DNA from 3 places in the Halomonas sp. M4R1S46 genome. Region 2 is predicted to be linked to each of the others. Evidence: riboswitches for the same ligand, from Rfam matches in the RefSeq annotation. Region 2 holds a riboswitch; each other region holds the start of a gene.
What was found. Region 2 has a riboswitch for thiamine pyrophosphate ahead of tenA (thiaminase II). Riboswitches for the same ligand answer to the same signal wherever they lie in the genome.
Positions count from the first base shown of each region.

Region 1: another riboswitch for thiamine pyrophosphate. It lies ahead of OCT48_RS15945 (sodium:solute symporter family transporter); the one in region 2 lies ahead of tenA (thiaminase II).
Region 3: another riboswitch for thiamine pyrophosphate. It lies ahead of OCT48_RS18660 (hydroxyethylthiazole kinase); the one in region 2 lies ahead of tenA (thiaminase II).

Region 1 is NZ_CP107008.1:3,440,708-3,446,543, reverse strand. It holds gene OCT48_RS15955 (peroxidase-related enzyme) at 1-170, shown strand, start outside; gene OCT48_RS15950 (HNH endonuclease) at 235-1,005, shown strand; TPP riboswitch at 1,356-1,480, shown strand; gene OCT48_RS15945 (sodium:solute symporter family transporter) at 1,470-2,858, shown strand; gene ilvD (dihydroxy-acid dehydratase) at 2,928-4,616, shown strand; gene OCT48_RS15935 (hypothetical protein) at 4,621-5,836, shown strand, end outside.
Region 2 is NZ_CP107008.1:2,772,222-2,778,057, reverse strand. It holds gene thiC (phosphomethylpyrimidine synthase ThiC) at 29-1,918, opposite strand; TPP riboswitch at 1,992-2,131, opposite strand; gene tenA (thiaminase II) at 2,339-3,007, opposite strand; TPP riboswitch at 3,084-3,245, opposite strand; gene OCT48_RS13015 (lysophospholipid acyltransferase family protein) at 3,341-4,270, opposite strand; gene OCT48_RS13010 (DUF4870 family protein) at 4,275-4,655, opposite strand; gene OCT48_RS13005 (VOC family protein) at 4,741-5,121, opposite strand; gene OCT48_RS13000 (class I SAM-dependent methyltransferase) at 5,162-5,800, shown strand.
Region 3 is NZ_CP107008.1:4,035,765-4,041,600, reverse strand. It holds gene OCT48_RS18675 (serine hydrolase) at 1-295, shown strand, start outside; gene OCT48_RS18670 (DMT family transporter) at 634-1,509, shown strand; gene thiE (thiamine phosphate synthase) at 1,528-2,142, opposite strand; gene OCT48_RS18660 (hydroxyethylthiazole kinase) at 2,132-2,452, opposite strand; TPP riboswitch at 2,487-2,589, opposite strand; gene OCT48_RS18655 (hypothetical protein) at 2,633-2,914, opposite strand; gene OCT48_RS18650 (ATP-binding protein) at 3,040-4,416, opposite strand; gene OCT48_RS18645 (response regulator transcription factor) at 4,413-5,093, opposite strand; partial or broken gene OCT48_RS18640 (peroxidase) at 5,267-5,416, opposite strand; gene OCT48_RS18635 (C40 family peptidase) at 5,423-5,836, opposite strand, start outside.

The DNA.
Region 1 (5,836 bases), 670 kb from region 2:
CCGACGACTGGGAGACGCGCCTCACCGAAGCCGGCTTTACCCGGGAGGATATCTGGGACATCGGCGCCATCGCCGCCTTCTTCGCCCTCTCCAATCGCCTGGTGACGCTTACCGCGACCCCGCCCAACGAGGCGTTCTACCTGATGGGCCGGGTGCCGAGGGAACAGTAAGGGCGCTGGCGTGTGCCGCCCCGCCAAGGTAGCGTGGTGCGGGGAAAACCGGAGAGAGGAAACCATGGTGGCAGAGCGACAGGCCTGGACGGACCAGGATCGGCTGCAGGTGCTGTCCCTCTATTGTCGGCTGACGTTTGGACAATTGCACAAGCGTCGGCCGGAGGTCATCGAGCTGGCCGAGCGTATGGGACGTTCGGCCAACTCCGTGGCGATGAAACTCACCAACTACGCGAGTCTCGATCCGGAGGTCCAGGCCTTGGGGAAGAAAGGCCTTACTGGTGCCTCTCGACAGGACCGCTTGCTCTGGCAGCGATTTATCGCCGACCCAGAGCCAGTGGCGAAGGAGTGCGAGGCAGCCTGGGCGGCACTTGAGGTCAACGAGCCGGCAGAGGGCGCAAGGGTCGAGAACGACGCCGACTTCACTGGCCAAGAGACGACTGGCCTGCAGAAGCGACGCATCGGCCAGCCTCTCTTCCGCAAGGCGGTGATGATCCGCTATGACACGCGCTGCGTGATCACGGGCCTGCGCCACGAAGACCTGCTGATCGCCAGCCATATCGTGCCCTGGCAGTCGCAGCCCGAGTCGCGACTCGACCCGGCCAACGGGCTCTGTCTCAATGCCCTGCACGATCGTGCCTTCGACAAGGGGCTGCTGGCTATCGATGAGCGGGATCGCATCCGCATCTCGTCGGAGCTGAGCGCAGAGGGTGTCGTGGGCCACCTGAAACACCAGCTACAGGACCTCGATGGCCGGCCATTGCGTCTGAAGGCCGAGGCCTTTCCCGATCGCGGCTATCTGGCCTGGCACTACCGGGAATGTTTTCGCCGGTAATGTCTTAGGCAATGTCCGAAAAGTGCCTGTGCTCGGCTATACGGCGTTAAAAATCGGCTCGTGCGCGAGCCGTTGCTCCTGCAGCAGCAATCGCCCCTCCCGCATCGGGCCCTCGAACAGGGCTACCCGCAGGCGCAGCAGGCGTTCGCTGACCCGGTTGTCGAAGGCGGCGTGGGGCTCGGCGAATCTCCGGTGCGGGTGCCCGGGGCGTGTTCCCTGGCTTCGGAGAAGGGCACGGCGGCTTTCCGGCGGCTGGTCGTTCGACATCGGACACTGTTATGTCATGCTGGCGTGTGAACGCGATATCGGCGAGTCGGCCGTCACTTGAGGTTCATCCAACACGATTCATTCACTGTCGCCAGGGGAGTCCCGCTCGACCGGATATTGCATCCGGCGGGGGCTGAGAGAGCGCTCGGCGCTGACCCTGGACCTGATCCGGTTCATGCCGGCGGAGGAAGCGCGACATGCCTTACCTGACGTCAGCCGTGCTTGGCGCGGCGCTGCTGTGTTTCACCGTGCTGGGCCTGCGGGCGCGGCGCGCCGACGGGCCCCTCGACGATTACGTCACCGCCCGCAACTCCCAGACGGCCTCCAGCCTTGGGCTCTCCTTCCTGGCCTCCGGCATGGGGGCCTGGATCCTCTTCGCCCCGCCGGAGATCGGCGCCTTCGTGGGTCCCGTGGCCCTGGCCGGCTACGCCATCGGCTCGGCATTGCCGTTCATCGTGCTGGGCCTGTTCGGGCCGGCCATCCGCCGGCGCCTGCCGGAGGGCCGCAGCATCGGCGAATACGCCGAGGCCTGCTTCGGGGCCGGGGTGCGGCGCTGGGTGTCGCTGGTATCCATCCTCTACATGGCCTGCTTCCTGGCCGCCGAGCTCACCGCCATCGGCGCCATCACCGGGCTGTTGTCCACGGTGCCGCCCGCGCTGGTGGTGATCGGGGTGGCCCTGGCCACGCTGCTCTACACGGCGCTGGGCGGCCTGCGCGCGAGCCTCGCCACCGATCGCTGGCAGGCCTGGCTGCTGCTGGCGCTGCTGGCCGTGGTCGGCGGGGTGGCCCTGGTCCGCCTGCCGGCGCTGCCGGCGGAGGCCGCGATGCCGTCGATCCCCACCGTCGACGCCCTGTCCGTGGCCCTGACCCTGGTGATCGCCGTCACCGCGGCGAACCTCTTCCACCAGGGCTACTGGCAGCGGGTCTGGGCGGCCCGGGACGCCCGGGCGCTGGGTCGTGGCGCCTGGCTGGGCGGCGCCGTCACCGTGCTGGTGGTGGCGGTGGTCGGCGGCCTCGGCATCCTCGCCGCCATGAGCGGGCTCGCCCTGGGCGAGCCGCCGATCCCCTTCTTCGCGCTGCTGGCCGGGGCGCCGGACTGGCTGGCGCTGCCGGCGCTGGTGCTGGCGGTGACCCTGGTCGCCTCCAGCGTGGATACCCTGCAGAACGGCATCGCCTCCCTGGTGGTGGCCGGGGCCGGGCGGCGGGGCCTGTCCCTGCCGGTGGCGCGCTGGGTCACGGTGGCGCTGATGGTGCCGGTGGTGGCCATCGCCCTGCAGGGGCTCTCGGTGTTGCGGCTGTTCCTGATCGCCGACCTGCTGTGCGCCGCCATCGTGGTGCCGGTGCTGCTGGGCCTGTGGTCACGGATGAGCGCCGCCGCGGCCCTGGCCGGCGGCGTGGCCGGCCTCGCCGGGGCCGTGCTGCCGGGCTGGCTGGCCAGCGGCAGCCTCGTGGCGGGCCTGCTGGCGGCGAGCTTCCCGGCCGGCGTGCCGACGCTGCCGCCCTTCCTCGGGGCGCTGCTCGCCTCCACCCTGGTCGGCCTGCTGGTGGCCTGGTGGCGACCGGCCCGGGCGTCGCATGCCACCTGAGCATTTGCCAGGCGGGGGGATGACGGCCACCCTCTGAAGGTCACCCGACCGAACAGAGGACGTCGCGTCATGAGCGATACGCCACAGGATCCGCGCCGCCGCCATTCCGCCCCGGTGGTGGATGGCGTCGGCAAGTCGGCCAGCCGCGCCATGCTGCGTGCGGTGGGCTTCACCGATGCCGACTTCGCCAAGCCCCAGGTGGGCATCGCCTCCACCTGGAGCCGCGTCACCCCCTGCAACAGCCATATCCATGAGCTGGCCGAGCAGGCCAGCGCCGGCGCCGATGCGGCCGGCGGCAAGGGCGTGATCTTCAATACCATCACCATCTCCGACGGCATCGCCAACGGCACCGAGGGCATGAAGTACTCGCTGGTGTCCCGGGAGGTGATCGCCGATTCCATCGAGACGGTGGCCGGCTGCGAGGGCTTCGATGGCCTGGTGGCCATCGGCGGCTGCGACAAGAACATGCCCGGCTGCCTGATCGGCCTGGCGCGGCTCGACCGGCCCAGCGTCTTCGTCTACGGCGGCACCATCCTGCCCGGCGAGGGACACACCGACATCGTTTCGGTGTTCGAGGCCATGGGCGCCCACAGTCGCGGCGATCTCGACCTCATCGAGGTCAAGCAGATCGAGGAGACGGCGATCCCCGGCCCCGGCGCCTGCGGCGGCATGTACACCGCCAACACCATGGCCTCGGCCATCGAGGCCCTGGGCATGAGCCTGCCCGGCAGCTCGGCGCAGAATGCCGTGTCCCGGGCCAAGCACGGAGACAGCCGGGCGGCGGGGGAGGCGGTGCTGACGCTGCTCGAGCACGACATCAAGCCCTCGGACATCATGACCCGCGAGGCCTTCGAGAACGCCATCACCATGGTCATCGCGCTCGGCGGCTCCACCAACGCGGTGCTGCACCTGATCGCCATGGCCGATGCGGTGGGCGTGCCGCTCACCCTCGGCGACTTCACCGAGATCGGGCGGCGGGTGCCGGTGCTCGCCGACCTGCGGCCCAGCGGCCAGTACATGATGAGCGAGCTGGTCGAGATCGGCGGCATCCAGCCGCTGATGAAGACCCTGCTCGAGGCGGGGCTGCTGCATGGCGACTGCCTGACCGTGACCGGGCGGACCCTGGCGGAGAACCTGGCGGACGTCGCGCCCTACCCCGAGGGCCAGACGATCATCGCCCCCCTCGAGGCGCCGCTGAAGGCCGAGAGCCACCTGCGCATCCTGCACGGCAACCTGGCCCCGCAGGGCGCGGTGGCCAAGATCACCGGCAAGGAGGGCATCCGCTTCTCCGGCACGGCCCGGGTGTTCGGCTCCGAGGAGGAGGCCCAGGCGCGCATCAACGACGGCAGCGTGGTGGCCGGCGAGGTGGTGGTGATCCGCTACGAGGGTCCCCGCGGCGGGCCCGGCATGCGCGAGATGCTCACTCCCACCTCGGCGATCATGGGACGCGGGCTCGGCAGCGAGGTGGCCCTGATCACCGACGGCCGCTTCTCCGGCGGCAGCCATGGCTTCGTGGTCGGCCATGTCACCCCCGAGGCCTTCGACGGCGGGCCCCTGGCGCTGGTCGAGGACGGCGACACCATCACCATCGATGCCGAGGCCGACACCCTCGAGGTGGCCCTCGACGATGCCGAGCTCGCGCGTCGCCGGGCCGCCTGGCAGCCGCCGGCACCGCGCTATACCCGCGGGGTGCTGGCCAAGTATGCCCGCACGGTCAGTTCCGCCTCGACGGGGGCGGTGACCGACCGGCCGGTATAGCGCCATGCACCGGGTCCGTGCCGCCGGGCGCGCGACCCGGCCGGCGCTGCTGCTGGCGCTGGTGCTGCTGGCAGGCTGCGCCAGCGCACCGGCCTGGCGGGCGGCAGCCCCGCCCGACCGGGGGCACTGCCTGGCCCTGCTCACCGCCTTCGATGCCGCGGTGGGCGGGGCGGGCGTCGGTGATGCCGGCCGGGCCCGGGTCGCCGGCTTCCCCTACCTGCGCACCGATCGCCTGCTGGCGAGCTTCGCCCCGGAGCTGCGCCATCAGCCCGACGCCCCGCGCTATATCGACTGGCTCGGGCGGATGCGGCGGGGCGATGCCGAGGCGCGGCGGATCGAGGCCGCCAACCTGCCGGCCCCGGCACGCCAGCGCCTGACCCGGCGCACCGGTGGCGAGGCGCCGGCCGCGGCGGCCAACGCCTGCGCCGACCGGCTGCTGGCCGAGGAGCTGCTGGGGCCGGAGGATGGCCCGGCGCGGGCGGCGCTGCGCGAGGCCGCGGTCGCGCCCGATCACTATGTGGATACCTGGCGGGTGCTGGGGCTCTATCCCCTCACGCGGGTCGGGCTGTCCCTGGGCTATGGGCGCTGGCGGAACGACTACCTGGCCGGCTTCGACGGGCCCTTCCCGCCCCGGGGCGAGGCGCGACGCTACGCGCCCGAGCTGCCGGAGGGGCCGTCGCTGGACGGCGAGTCCGCCGCCCGGCTGGTGCGCGAGGCACCGCGCGGCCCCCTGGGGCTGGTCGACCTCGACGATGACGCCCTGCGGCGCCTGGCGGCGCACCACGCGCCGGTGTTCGCCATCGAGACCCGGGGCCATGACGACCGCCTCGGCGCGCCCGTCTGGCGGCGGGGCCCGGCGGGACCGCTGCCGGCGGTGGACACCAATCGGCCGGTGGCCGACGTGCGCCTCGCCCATACCCGCTTCCGGGGGCATGTCCTGCCGCAACTCGTCTATACGGTGTGGTTTCCGGCGCGGACCCGGCTGGGGGCCTTCGACATCCTCGGCGGACGCCTGGACGGGGTGGTGTGGCGGGTGACCCTGGGGCCCGATGGCCGGCCGTTGATCCATGACAGCATCCACGCCTGCGGCTGCTATCACCTCTTCTTCCCGGTACCGCCGCTGCGCCGGGTCCCGGTGGCGGCGGATCGCGACCTGCGTGAGGCACCACTGACGCCGGCATATACGCCGCCGCGGCTCCCGGGGCAGCGGCTGGCGCTGC
Region 2 (5,836 bases):
GGCGGCGGGAGGGCCCCGCCGCCGCGCCTCACACCTCCTTGTACAGCTCGGCGCCGGTCTGGCGGAACTTCTCGGCCTGCTCCTCCATTCCCTGCATCACGGCCGCCTGGTCACCCTCGAGGCCCCTGTCCCGAGCATAGTCGCGGACCTCCTGGCTGATCTTCATCGAGCAGAACTTCGGCCCGCACATGGAGCAGAAGTGCGCCACCTTGGCGGAGTCCTTGGGCAGGGTCTCGTCGTGGTACTCCCGGGCGGTGTCCGGGTCGAGGCCCAGGTTGAACTGGTCCTCCCAGCGGAACTCGAAGCGCGCCTTGGACAGCGCGTTGTCACGCCTTTGCGCTGCAGGATGCCCCTTGGCCAGGTCGGCGGCGTGGGCGGCGATCTTGTAGGTGATGATGCCGGTCTTGACGTCGTCCTTGTTGGGCAGGCCCAGGTGCTCCTTGGGCGTCACGTAGCAGAGCATGGCGCAGCCGTACCAGCCGATCATCGCCGCGCCGATGCCGGAGGTGATGTGGTCATAGCCGGGCGCGATGTCGGTGGTCAGCGGCCCGAGGGTGTAGAAGGGCGCCTCGTCGCACTCGGCGAGCTGCTTGTCCATGTTCTCCTTGATCAGGTGCATGGGCACGTGACCGGGCCCCTCGATCATCACCTGGACGTCGTGCTGCCAGGCGATACGGGTCAGCTCGCCCAGGGTTTCCAGCTCGGCGAACTGGGCCTCGTCGTTGGCGTCCGCCACCGAGCCCGGGCGCAGGCCGTCGCCCAGCGAGAAGGCGACATCATAGCGCTTGCAGATCTCGCAGATTTCCTCGAAGTGGGTGTAGAGGAAGCTCTCCTGGTGGTGGTAGAGGCACCACTTGGCCATGATCGAGCCGCCCCGGGAGACGATGCCGGTGACCCGCTTGGCGGTCAGCGGCACATAGCGCAGCAGCACGCCGGCATGGATGGTGAAGTAGTCCACGCCCTGCTCGGCCTGCTCGATCAGGGTGTCGCGGAACACCTCCCAGGTCAGGTCCTCGGCCACGCCGCCCACCTTCTCCAGCGCCTGGTAGATGGGCACAGTGCCGATCGGCACCGGGGCGTTGCGGATGATCCATTCCCGGGTCTCGTGGATGTTGGCCCCGGTGGAGAGGTCCATGATGGTGTCCGAGCCCCAGCGGATGCCCCAGGTCATCTTGTCGACCTCGTCCTCGATGGAGGAGGTCACCGCCGAGTTGCCGAGGTTGCCGTTGATCTTCACCAGGAAGTTGCGGCCGATGATCATCGGCTCGGATTCCGGGTGGTTGATGTTGCTGGGGATGATGGCGCGGCCGGCGGCCACCTCGTCGCGCACGAACTCCGGGGTGATCTCCTCGGGGAGTCGGGCGCCGAAGCCCTGGCCCGCATGCTGGTGGCCGAGGATGCGCTCGACCTCCTCGGTGCCGAGCGCCTGGCGGCGCTGGTTTTCCCGAATGGCGATGAATTCCATCTCCGGGGTGACGATGCCCTGGCGGGCATAGTGCAGCTGGGTGACGTTGTGCCCTTCCCTGGCGCGGCGCGGGGTGCGGGTCAGGTCGAAGCGCAGCGGGGCGAGCATGGGGTCGTTGGCGCGGCGGCGGCCGTACTCGGAGGTGGGGCCGTCGAGCAGCTCGGTGTCGCCGCGCTCCTCGATCCAGCCGCGGCGCAGCTCGGGCAGGCCGCGGCGCAGGTCGATCTCGGCCTCGGGGTCCGTGTAGGGGCCGGAGGTGTCATAGACCAGCAGCGGCGGGTTGGCCTCGTCGGCGCCGGAGGTGCGGGTCGGCGACAGGGCGATCTCGCGGAAAGGCACGCGGATGTCGGGGCGCGAGCCCTCGACGTAGCGCTTGCGCGAGCCGGGCAGGGCCTGGATGGCGGCCTCGTCGACGCGGGCGCTCTCGGCGAGGAAGTGATCGGTCTTGGCCATGGGAGTCTCCTTGGGGTCCATCACGGTTGTGGTTGTATCGGGAGGAGACGTAGGCGGGGCGTCGTCCGGCGGGGCCGGGGCGTCGCTTGATCCCTACGCTGGTACCCTCCCCGTGGTCAGGGAATTAGCCAGTTCAGGTTCAACGGGATCCATGCTCGGGCGCCTCGCGCCGCATGATCTCAGCCGTCATCAACGGCACCCCGTCAAGCGTTGTGGTGCCCGCCATCGCCGGCGGGCGGAGTCATCGTGGCTACATGCTTGCCTCGGTCTCGGGGCTGATCCGTCGACAGGTCTGCGAGGGGGCGCTGTGAACCCCTCCCTGGGCGCTACCGACGCCATCCATGGCGTAGGACCCCCTCTTAGACCTGTCGCCGGCGCCCCGTACGTCGTGGCAGCCGCGACGGTCTTGCTCGGCAGTGGTTAGTCCGCGCGATCCAGGCCCATCTGCCAGAAATCGATCTCGAGCCGCGTGGCATCGCGGAAGATGGTCGCCAGGCGCGCGAAGCGCTCCGGCGTGACCTCGGCCAGCCGGGCGTCGAGCCAGGCCCGCTCGTCGTGCATGGCGGCCTGGAAGGCGTCGCCCTCGTACATGGCGATCCAGGCATCATAGGGGTTGGCCGCACCGCGCATCGTGGAGGCCTGGGCGTTCAGCCAGTTCGCGATCTCGCCGTAGCCGATCAGGCAGGGGGCGAGCGCCACGTGCAGGTCGAGCAGGTCGCCGCGGCTGCCGGTGTCGAGCACGTAGCGGGTATAGGCGAGGGTGGCCCGGGCCTCGGGCAGCCGGGCCAGGTCGTCCTCGGTGATGCCCCACTCGCGGCAGTAGCCGACATGCAGGTCGAGCTCCACGTCGAGGATGGTCTTCAGGCCCTCGAAGGCGTGGCGCAGCTCGGCCAGGGTCTGGCTCTTGTAGGCGGCCAGGGCATAGGCCCGGGAGAAATGCACCAGGAACAGGTAGTCCTGTTCCAGGTAGTGGCGGAAGGCGTCCTCGTCGAGCCGGCCGGCGCCCAGCGCGCGGACGAAGTCGTGCTCGATATAGGCGCGCCAGTCCTGCTGGCAGGCATCGGTCAGGTCGCTGAAGCGGTAGCCCATCTTGCCTCCGGTGCGGTCGGGATCCGGGGGCGAGCGAAGCGGAAGACGGGAGGAGGGCCGGACGGAAAGGGGCGTGCCGGGCCCACCGCCTGATTCCCTACGCCGGTTCACGTGCGGGCCTGCGCCACGCACCCACCCGGATCAGGTTCCACGGGATCGGCGCTGGGTTCTCTCGATCGCTCTCGAAGTCGAACCTGCGCCATCTCAGCCGGTTCCACCGGCACCCCGTCAAGCGAGTAGGGCCAGTCTAGCAGCTTGGATCGGCATTACCAGCCCCGGCAGGACAGCGGTCCCGTCGGGGCCGGTGGGCGGGAGCCTATGAGGCGGCTGGCCTCAGTAGAGGCGGAAGCGCTTCCAGTCGGCGCGTCCCGCCTCGCGCTCGGGGACCTTGCGATAGCGCTTGTATTCCCACTGGTACTGGGCCGGGTCCAGGGCGATGGCCGCCTCCACGCTGGCGTTGACGCCGGCGGCGGAGCTCGCCTCGTCGGCATCGTAGACCCGGGCGTCGGCGGCCAGGAAGTGCAGGGCGAAGCCGCGCCCGGGCAGGCGCCGGGCGACGCCGGTGACCACCCGGGCCTCGGTGCGCGCGACCAGCTTGGGCAGCAGGGTGGCGGTGTAGGCCGGGCGACCGAAGAAGGGTGCGAAGACCCCGCTGCCCCAGTCCGGCTCCTGGTCCGGGAGGATGCCCACCGCCTCGCAACGCTTGAGCGCCTTGAGCAGGGCCGCCACGCCACGGGGGTTGGTGGGCACCAGGCGAGCCCCCTGGCGCTCGCGGCCCTGGCGGGTCACCGGGTCCAGGGCGGCGAGCTTGGGTGGCTCGTACATGGCGGTGAAGGGGAAGTGGCTCGACAGCCAGAAGTTGAGGATCTCCCAGTTGCCGAAATGCGGGGCCAGCACGATCACCCCGCGGCCCTCGGCGCGGGCCTCGTCGAGCAGCTCGCGGCCATGGACCTCGAGGATCGAGGCCGCCACCCGCGACGGGTCGCCCATCCAGGCGAAGCCCAGCTCGAGCATGGTGGCGCTGGAGTGGGTCAGGCTGTCCCGGGCCAGGCGACGTCGTTCGGCCTCGCCAAGCGTGGGGTAGGCCTGGGCCAGGTTGACCCGGGTGACCCGTCGCTCCCGGGAGCTGACGGCCTGGACGAGGGGGCCGGCGAGGCGGGCCAGTCGCCACAACGGGGCCGGCCGCCAGGCGGACAGCCAGCGCCACAGGGTGGCGACGGCGCGGGCCTGGTGGCGGCCGGCGTTGGTCTGCGCTGCTGCCATGGCCTCAGACCAGCCAGGTGTCCGGGTTGTCCGGTGCGCGCTTCTCCTGCAGGCCCTTGAAGCCCTTGACGCAGCGGATGATCAGCCACACGGCCAGGGCGATCAGCAGCGGGAAGCCGATCACGATCAGGGTGAGCAGGGCGGCGACGGCCCCGTAGAGCAGGCCGATCCAGAAGGTGCGGATCTGGTAGCGGTAGTGCTCGTCCAGCCAGTCCGGGCCCTTGCCGCGGTAGACGTAGGCGATCACCACGCCCACCAGGGAGGTGAAGCCCACCACGAAGCTGGCCAGGTAGAGGGCATAGACCACCATGGCCAGGGTGGTGTCGGGCGGCGGGTGGGACTCGGCGACCACGGGATCGCGATGGGCGGTCTGGTTCTCGTTCATCGGTCGTCCTTGAGGGTGATGGAGCGGGACAGCGGCTCGCCACATGATACCCGCTGAGGGCCATGATGCCACCGAGGCGGCCGGGTCAGCGCAGGGGGCGACTGATCTCCAGCAGGTTGCCGTCCGGGTCGCGCAGGTAGAGGGACTCGAGCTCGCCATTGGCGCCCTGGCGGATCACCGGGCCCAGCTCCACCTCGACGGACAGGGCCTCCAGGTGCCGGCGGAACTCGTCGAGGGGCAGCTGGCTGCGCAGGCACAGGTCCAGGCTGCCCGGCGTCGGCGTGGCGGCCCGCGGCTGGATGTCGGTGGCGGTCCAGTGCAGGCGCAGGGCCATGTCGCCCAGCATCAGGTCGACGCGTTCCTGGTCCCGGTAGCGCACGTCGAGGCCCAGTACCCGAGTGTAGAAGTCCACGGCGCGGGATATGTCGGTCACGGTGATGACCAAATGGTCCAGACCTGACAGCATGCATGTCTCCTTGGAAGAGTGATCTGGTTCAGAGAATACGATGATGCCGTCCTGTCCGCTATGTGCATCCCCCGAGACCGCCCCCTACCATCGCGATGCGCGGCGCGACTACCGGGCCTGCCGGGAATGCGCGCTGGTCTTCGTGCCCGCCCACCAGCGCCTGGCGCCGGCCGACGAGAAGGCGGTCTACGACCGGCACCAGAACTCCCCGGACGATGCCGGCTATCGACGCTTCCTGTCGCGGCTCTTCGACCCCCTGGTCGCCCGGCTGGCCCCCGGGGCCCGGGGGCTCGATTTCGGGGCCGGCCCCGGGCCCACCCTCTCGGTGATGTTCGAGGAGGCCGGCCATCCCATGGCCATCTACGATCCCTTCTACGCGCCGGATACCCGGGTGCTGGAGCGGACGTACGACTTCATCACCGCCACCGAGGTGGTCGAGCACCTCTTCGCCCCCGGCCGCGAACTCGAGCGGCTGGTCGAGCGCCTGGCCCCGGGGGGCTGGCTGGGCCTGATGACCAAGCGGGTCAGCACGCCCGAGGCCTTCGCCGGTTGGCACTACATCCTCGACCCCACCCATGTGTGCTTCTTCAGCGAGGCCACCTTCACCTGGCTCGCCGGGCGCCTCGACATGCGCGTGCACTTTCCCGCCAACGACGTCGTATTGCTGCAGCGTAGGTGACCGCTTCCCTTTCGATAACGTGCCGTGATCGAAAGG
Region 3 (5,836 bases), 1.3 Mb from region 2:
GTCTCCCGACGATCCCATCCGCCAGGTGCTCGCCGAGGGCGATGCGGCCAATGGCGGCTGGGGCGTGCAGATCGGTGCCTTCAGCGATGCCGACCACGCCCGGCGCCTGGCCGCCCGGGCGGCCGATCGCCTGGCCACCGAGCTGGCAGATGCCCGGGTCTCGGTGCCCCGTGTCGACGGCGCGGGCGTCTATCGCGCGCGCCTGGTGGACATGCAGGAGGGGCAGGCCCGCAGTGCCTGCCGGCGCCTGCAGGCTCAGGGCATGGAGTGCATGGTGGTCCAGGCCAGCCTCTGATCTCTCGATGGCTTGTCCATCCGGAGCCTTCTTAGGATGATCGCAGTTAGCCGTGTCGCTCGGGGCTGATCCGGCGACAGGTCTTCGAGGAGGCGCTGTAAACCCATCCCTGGGCGCTACCGACGCCATCCATGGCGTAGGACCTCCTCTCCGACCTGTCCCCGGCGCCCCTCGTCATACCCAAATGCCATAGCCTTGTGAACCTGCCCGGAAGACTTGCCGCCGTCCACGGCTCCCCTTAGGTTGGTAGGGAATCCTCGCCCCGCCGGTTTCGCCGGCGGGGTGGTTTTTTCTCCCTCCCCGGGTCCCGGGGGAGCCGACGCAAGGAGGCGGTTCGCATGTCATCGTCGCTGAAGGGCATCCTGTACATGTGTGGTGGGGTGCTGTGCCTGGCGTTGGGCGACGCCATCACCAAGTGGCTGGGCGAGACCCATTCGCCGCTGCAGATCATCTTCTTCCGCACCCTGGTCTCGTTGCCGCTGATTCTGCTGATCGCCCGGTTCAACGGCGGGCTGCGGACCCTGCGCACCCGGCGGCCGGGGGTGCACCTGCTGCGTGGCCTGATCTTCACCGGCACCATGATCTGCTTCATGTGGGGGCTGACCCTGCTGCCGCTGGCCGAGACCACCGCCATCGCCTTCGCCGCGCCGCTGTTCGTGACCCTGCTGTCGGTGCCGCTGCTCGGCGAGCGGGTCGACCGCTTCACGGTCCTGGCCACCCTGCTGGGCTTCGTCGGGGTGCTGGTGGTGGTCCGGCCGGGCGGCGACAGCTTCCAGCCCGGGGCCCTGGTGGTGGTGGCGGCGGCGGTGTTCTACGCCCTGACCATGATCACCGCGCGTCGCTACGGCGAGCGCGAGCACCTCTGGGCGATGGTCTTCTACACTACCCTGGTGCCGTTGCTGGTCTCGGCCACGACCCTGCCCTGGGTCTGGCAGACGCCTGCCGCCCTGCACTGGCCGGCCTTCCTCACGGCCGGTTGCCTCGGGGTGGGGGCCATGGCCGGACTGACCCTCGCCTTCCGCCATGCCCCGGCAGCGCTGGCCGCGCCCTTCGACTACACGGCCCTGCTGTGGGCGGTGCTGCTGGGCTGGGGAATCTGGGACGAGGTGCCGGACCTGTGGGTGTTACTGGGCGGCTCGCTGATCATCGTCAGCGGCCTGGCCATCGCCTATCACGAGCGACGCACCGCCCTGAACCGCCGCCCCAGCGCCTAGGCGCGCGGGCAGCCGGGCTCAGCGTCTCGGGAAGGCGCGGGCGGCGGCCTCGGGATCCGGGGTGCCGCAGATGGCGGAGATCACCGCCAGGCCGTCGGCCCCTGCCCGGTACACGTCCCGGGCGTGCTCGGCCTTGAGCCCGCCGATGGCCACCGTCGGCAGGGGGCTCGCCGCCACCAGCTCGGCCAGGCCCGCGAAGCCCAAGGGCTGGGCGTGGTCGTGCTTTGACGGGGTGGCGAAGACCGGCCCCAGGCCCAGGTAGTCGAGCCGCCCCGCGTCGATCCGGGCCAACTGCCCATGGGTCTGCACCGAGAGGCCGAGGATGGCCTCGGGGCCCAGGGCCGCGCGGGCATCGGCCACCTCGCCGTCGTCCTGGCCGATATGCAGGCCATCGGCACCGCTGGCCAGCGCCACCTCCAGGCGATCGTTGATGATCAAGGGCACGCCGCTGCCGGCCAGTGCCGTCTTGAGCCGGCGCGCCAGGGGCACGAACTCGGCGTCGCTGGCATGCTTGTCGCGCAGCTGCACGAGGGTCACCCCCCCGCGCACCGCGGCCATGACGGTCTCGACCAGCCCGCGGGCCTCGCACAGGCCCGGGTCGGTGACCAGGTAGAGGGACAGGTCAACTCGCATCGGTGATCTCCAGGCGCGTGCGCGCGGTGAGAGTGGGGCCGTCCAGGGCATGGAGGGCATCGAGGAAGGCCACGGCGAAGCTGCCCGGGCCGGCGGCGGACTCGCCGGCGGCGGCATAGCCGGCCAGGGCACTCGCCAGGGCGGCGAACTCGGTCACCTCCTCGCGGGCATGCGCCATGGCGGGCGAGGCCCCCAGGGCCAGCAGCACATTGGCCATGGTGTTCATCGCCACATGGTTGGTGATGTTGTGGACCAGCGGCGTGGACGCGCGCACCCGAGCCAGGTGCTCGGCGGGATCGATGGAATGCATAGGGCCTCCCGGGGGAGGGGAGGCGCGGGCCCGGAGGTGAGCCGGCACGACTCCCTCCGCCGGCATTATCCGGGTCAGGTGATGAGGGTGCCTCTCAGCCGGTGCGGCTTGCCGCGCCGGCGCCCCTGTCGTCAGTCGTCACTATCCCCGTTCGGCCGCAGGCTGTAAAGGCGCGGCGGTTCAGGCCGCCAGCTGCAGGGCCACCAGGGTCAGCAGGCTGGCCTGGCTGAGGTGCTGGAGACTCCGCGTGCGGCTGGCGGTCTCGGGCTCGCCGGGATCATCGCGCTCCGGGCGCAGCAGCGCGGTCGCCGCGGCGGCCAGGCCGATCAGGCCCAGCGGCAGGCCGACCTTGCCCCAGCAGGCGATCAGGCCGCCCGCGGCGAGCACCAGCACCCCGCCCATCACCAGCCAGCCGGCTCGCTGCCGGGCGGCGGTCGACGCCATCGGCATCGCCTGTGTCATCGGCATGCTCCTCCCGTGTCGTTGTTGTCGTCATCAAGGCTCACGATGTAACCACGTTAGGGGCGTCAGCTTAAGGGGCGCTTAAACAACGATGACATTTCGATAACAACGGTGACGCGAGGCGGTCAGCGCCGGGGCAGTCGGGCGACGACGCGCAGCCCGCCGCCGGGCGCCGCGTCCAGCTCCAGGTGGCCGCCATGGCGCTGCACGAGGCGGTCGACGATGGACAGGCCGAGGCCGGCCCCGGCTCCGGGCCCGGCGCGGTGGAAGCGCTCGAGGGCCTGGGCACGCCGGGCCGGGGGAATGCCGCTGCCCTGGTCATCGACGCTCAGGCCGAGATGGTGCGCCCTGGCCGTCAGCGAGACTCGCACTCGGGCGCCCTGCGGCGAGTGCTGCAGGGCGTTGCCGACCAGGTTCTGTACCAGGGTGCCGATGGCGCCGGGCTCGGCGATCAGCCCCCAGTCGGCGCCCTCGTCGGCGTCGAGCCGGATGTCCTGGCCGCGATCGGCGGCCAGGGGCATCAGTTCGGCCAGGGCCTCGCGGGTCTCGTGGAGCAGGTCGACCGGCTGGCCCGTGGCATCGGCCTCCTGTTCGGGGTCCAGGCGGGCCAGGGTCAGCAGCTGGGTGACCAGGCGGGTGGCCCGGGCGACCCCGTCGCGCAACTGGGTGAGCGCCTCGCGGCGGTCGTCCGGGTCCTGGGTGGCCAGGGCGTTCTGGGCGTGCAGGTCCAGCACCGCCAGCGGGGTGCGCAGCTCGTGGGCGGCATCGGCGATGAAGCGCTTCTCCCGGGTGCGCATGTCACGGATCCGCTCGAGCAGCCGATTCAGGGCGCCGGCGATGGTGGCGAGCTCCCGGGGCAGCGGCGAGGTGGGCAGGGGGGGCAGGTGCTGGGGATCGCGGCTCCGGATCTGGTCGGCCATGCGGGACAGCGGGCGGAGCCCCCAGCCGATGGCCCACCACAGCAGCAGCGCCAGCACCGGGAGCCCGACGAGGTCCGACATCAGGGTGCGCAGCGCGATGAGCCGCACCAGCTCGCCCCGCACGTCCTCCCGCTCGCCGACCAGCACCCGCAGGCCGTCATCGGGCCCGCTCAGGGCGTAGACCCGCCAGTCATTGTCGTCCAGCTGCACGTCCTCGTAGCCGTCACGCAGCGGGGTGAAGGGCCTCGGCGGCGCGCTGGCCGAGCGCAGCAGCAGGGTGTCCCCTCGCCAGACCTGGAAGGTCAGCTTGCTCTCGTAGCGATGGCCGGCGATGCGCTGGTCGGCCTGGTCGGCCCGTTGCAGGGCGCTCTCGAGGCTGGCCAGCAGGGCGTCGCGGCGCTCCTCGGGCAGCGGGGCGCGCATCAGGCCCTCGAGGAGTCGGGCGTTCTGGGTCAGGCGGGCGTCGAACAGCTCCTCGACCTCGTGGGCGGCATCCCGGTAGCTGGTGACGCCGATCACCAGCATGCTGAGCCCGAACACCAGCAGCACGATCCCCAGGGTACGGCGGCGGATCGAGCTCATTCGCCGCCGTCCCGGGGCGGCTTGTCCATCACGTAGCCGATGCCGCGCAGGGTGCGGATCAGCTCGGGGGCGAGCTTGCGGCGCAGGTGGTGCACGTGGACCTCGATGGCGTTGCTCTCGACGTCCTCGTCCCAGCCATAGACCAGCCGGGTCAGAGTATCCCGCGTGAAGACCCGTCCCGGGTGGCTGAGGAACTCCTGCAGCAGGGTGAACTCGCGTCGCGAGAGCTGCACCGGCTCGCCCCGGAAGCTGACCCGGCGGGTCCCGGGGTCGAGCTCGATGCCCCGGAAGTGGATCACGCTGCTGGCGTGCCCCTGGCTGCGGCGGAGCAGGGCACGCAGCCGCGCCTTGAGCTCGGCGACTTCGAAGGGCTTGGTCAGGTAGTCGTCGGCGCCGGAGTCCAGCCCCTGGATGCGGTCGTCGATGCCGTCCCGGGCGGTCAACACCAGCACCGGGACCCGGTTGCCGGCCCGCCGCAGGTGCTCGAGCACCGCGATGCCGTCCAGCCGGGGCAGGCCCAGGTCGAGGATGACGGCATCGAAGGGCTCGTCGCCCCGCAGGGTGACCAGGGCCGCCTGGCCGTCGTCGAGGATGTCGACGGTGTAGTGCTCCGGTTTCAGCGCCAGGCGAATGCCCGACGCCAGGCTGGGGTCGTCCTCCACCAGCAATATGCGCATGAGCGGTCCTTGTCAGTCATCGAGCTCGGCGAGCCGGCGGCGGATCGCCTCTCGGCGGCCGGCATCGGCCCGCTCGCGCCCGGGCGAGGCGGCGCGTCCAGGGCTCGCCGCGCCTGTCCCGGCTCGTGCAGATAGTCGCCCCAGAAGAACAGGCTGTCGAGTCCCGCGTTGGTCACGGCCGGCACGCTCATGCAGTCGTCGCCCGGTCGCCCGTTCACCGGGGTGGCCCGCTTGTGAGAGTCGGTGAGCTGCTGGCTGTCGAGCACCCGCAGGATCTCGTCGAAGTGACGTCCGGTGCTGGCCGGATAGGTCAGCGTCAGGCGGCGCGGTCAGGGGGCCGGGGCGGCGGCCCCCAGGAAGCGCTCCTGCCAGTAGTCCTGTGACAGCGAGGTGATGCTGACCCGCCGGCCGCGTCCGGGGGCATGGATCATCTCCCCGTCGCCCAGATAGATGCCCACATGGCTGGCCTGGCCCCGCCCGGCGGTGGCGAAGAACAGCAGGTCGCCGGGTCTCGCCCGCTCGATCCGCGGCAGGCGCTCGTACTGGCGACGGGAGGTGCGCGGCACCCGGATGCCGGCCCGGGCATAGACCCGCTGGACCAGCCCCGAGCAGTCCAGGCCGCGAGACGAGGTGCCGCCGTAGCGGTAGGGGGTCCCCAGGGTCTGGCGGGCCTCGGCCAGGATCAGGGCGCGGTCCACGCTCAGCTGCGCCGCGTCGCGGGTCGCCAGGTCGCGGCCCGCGCA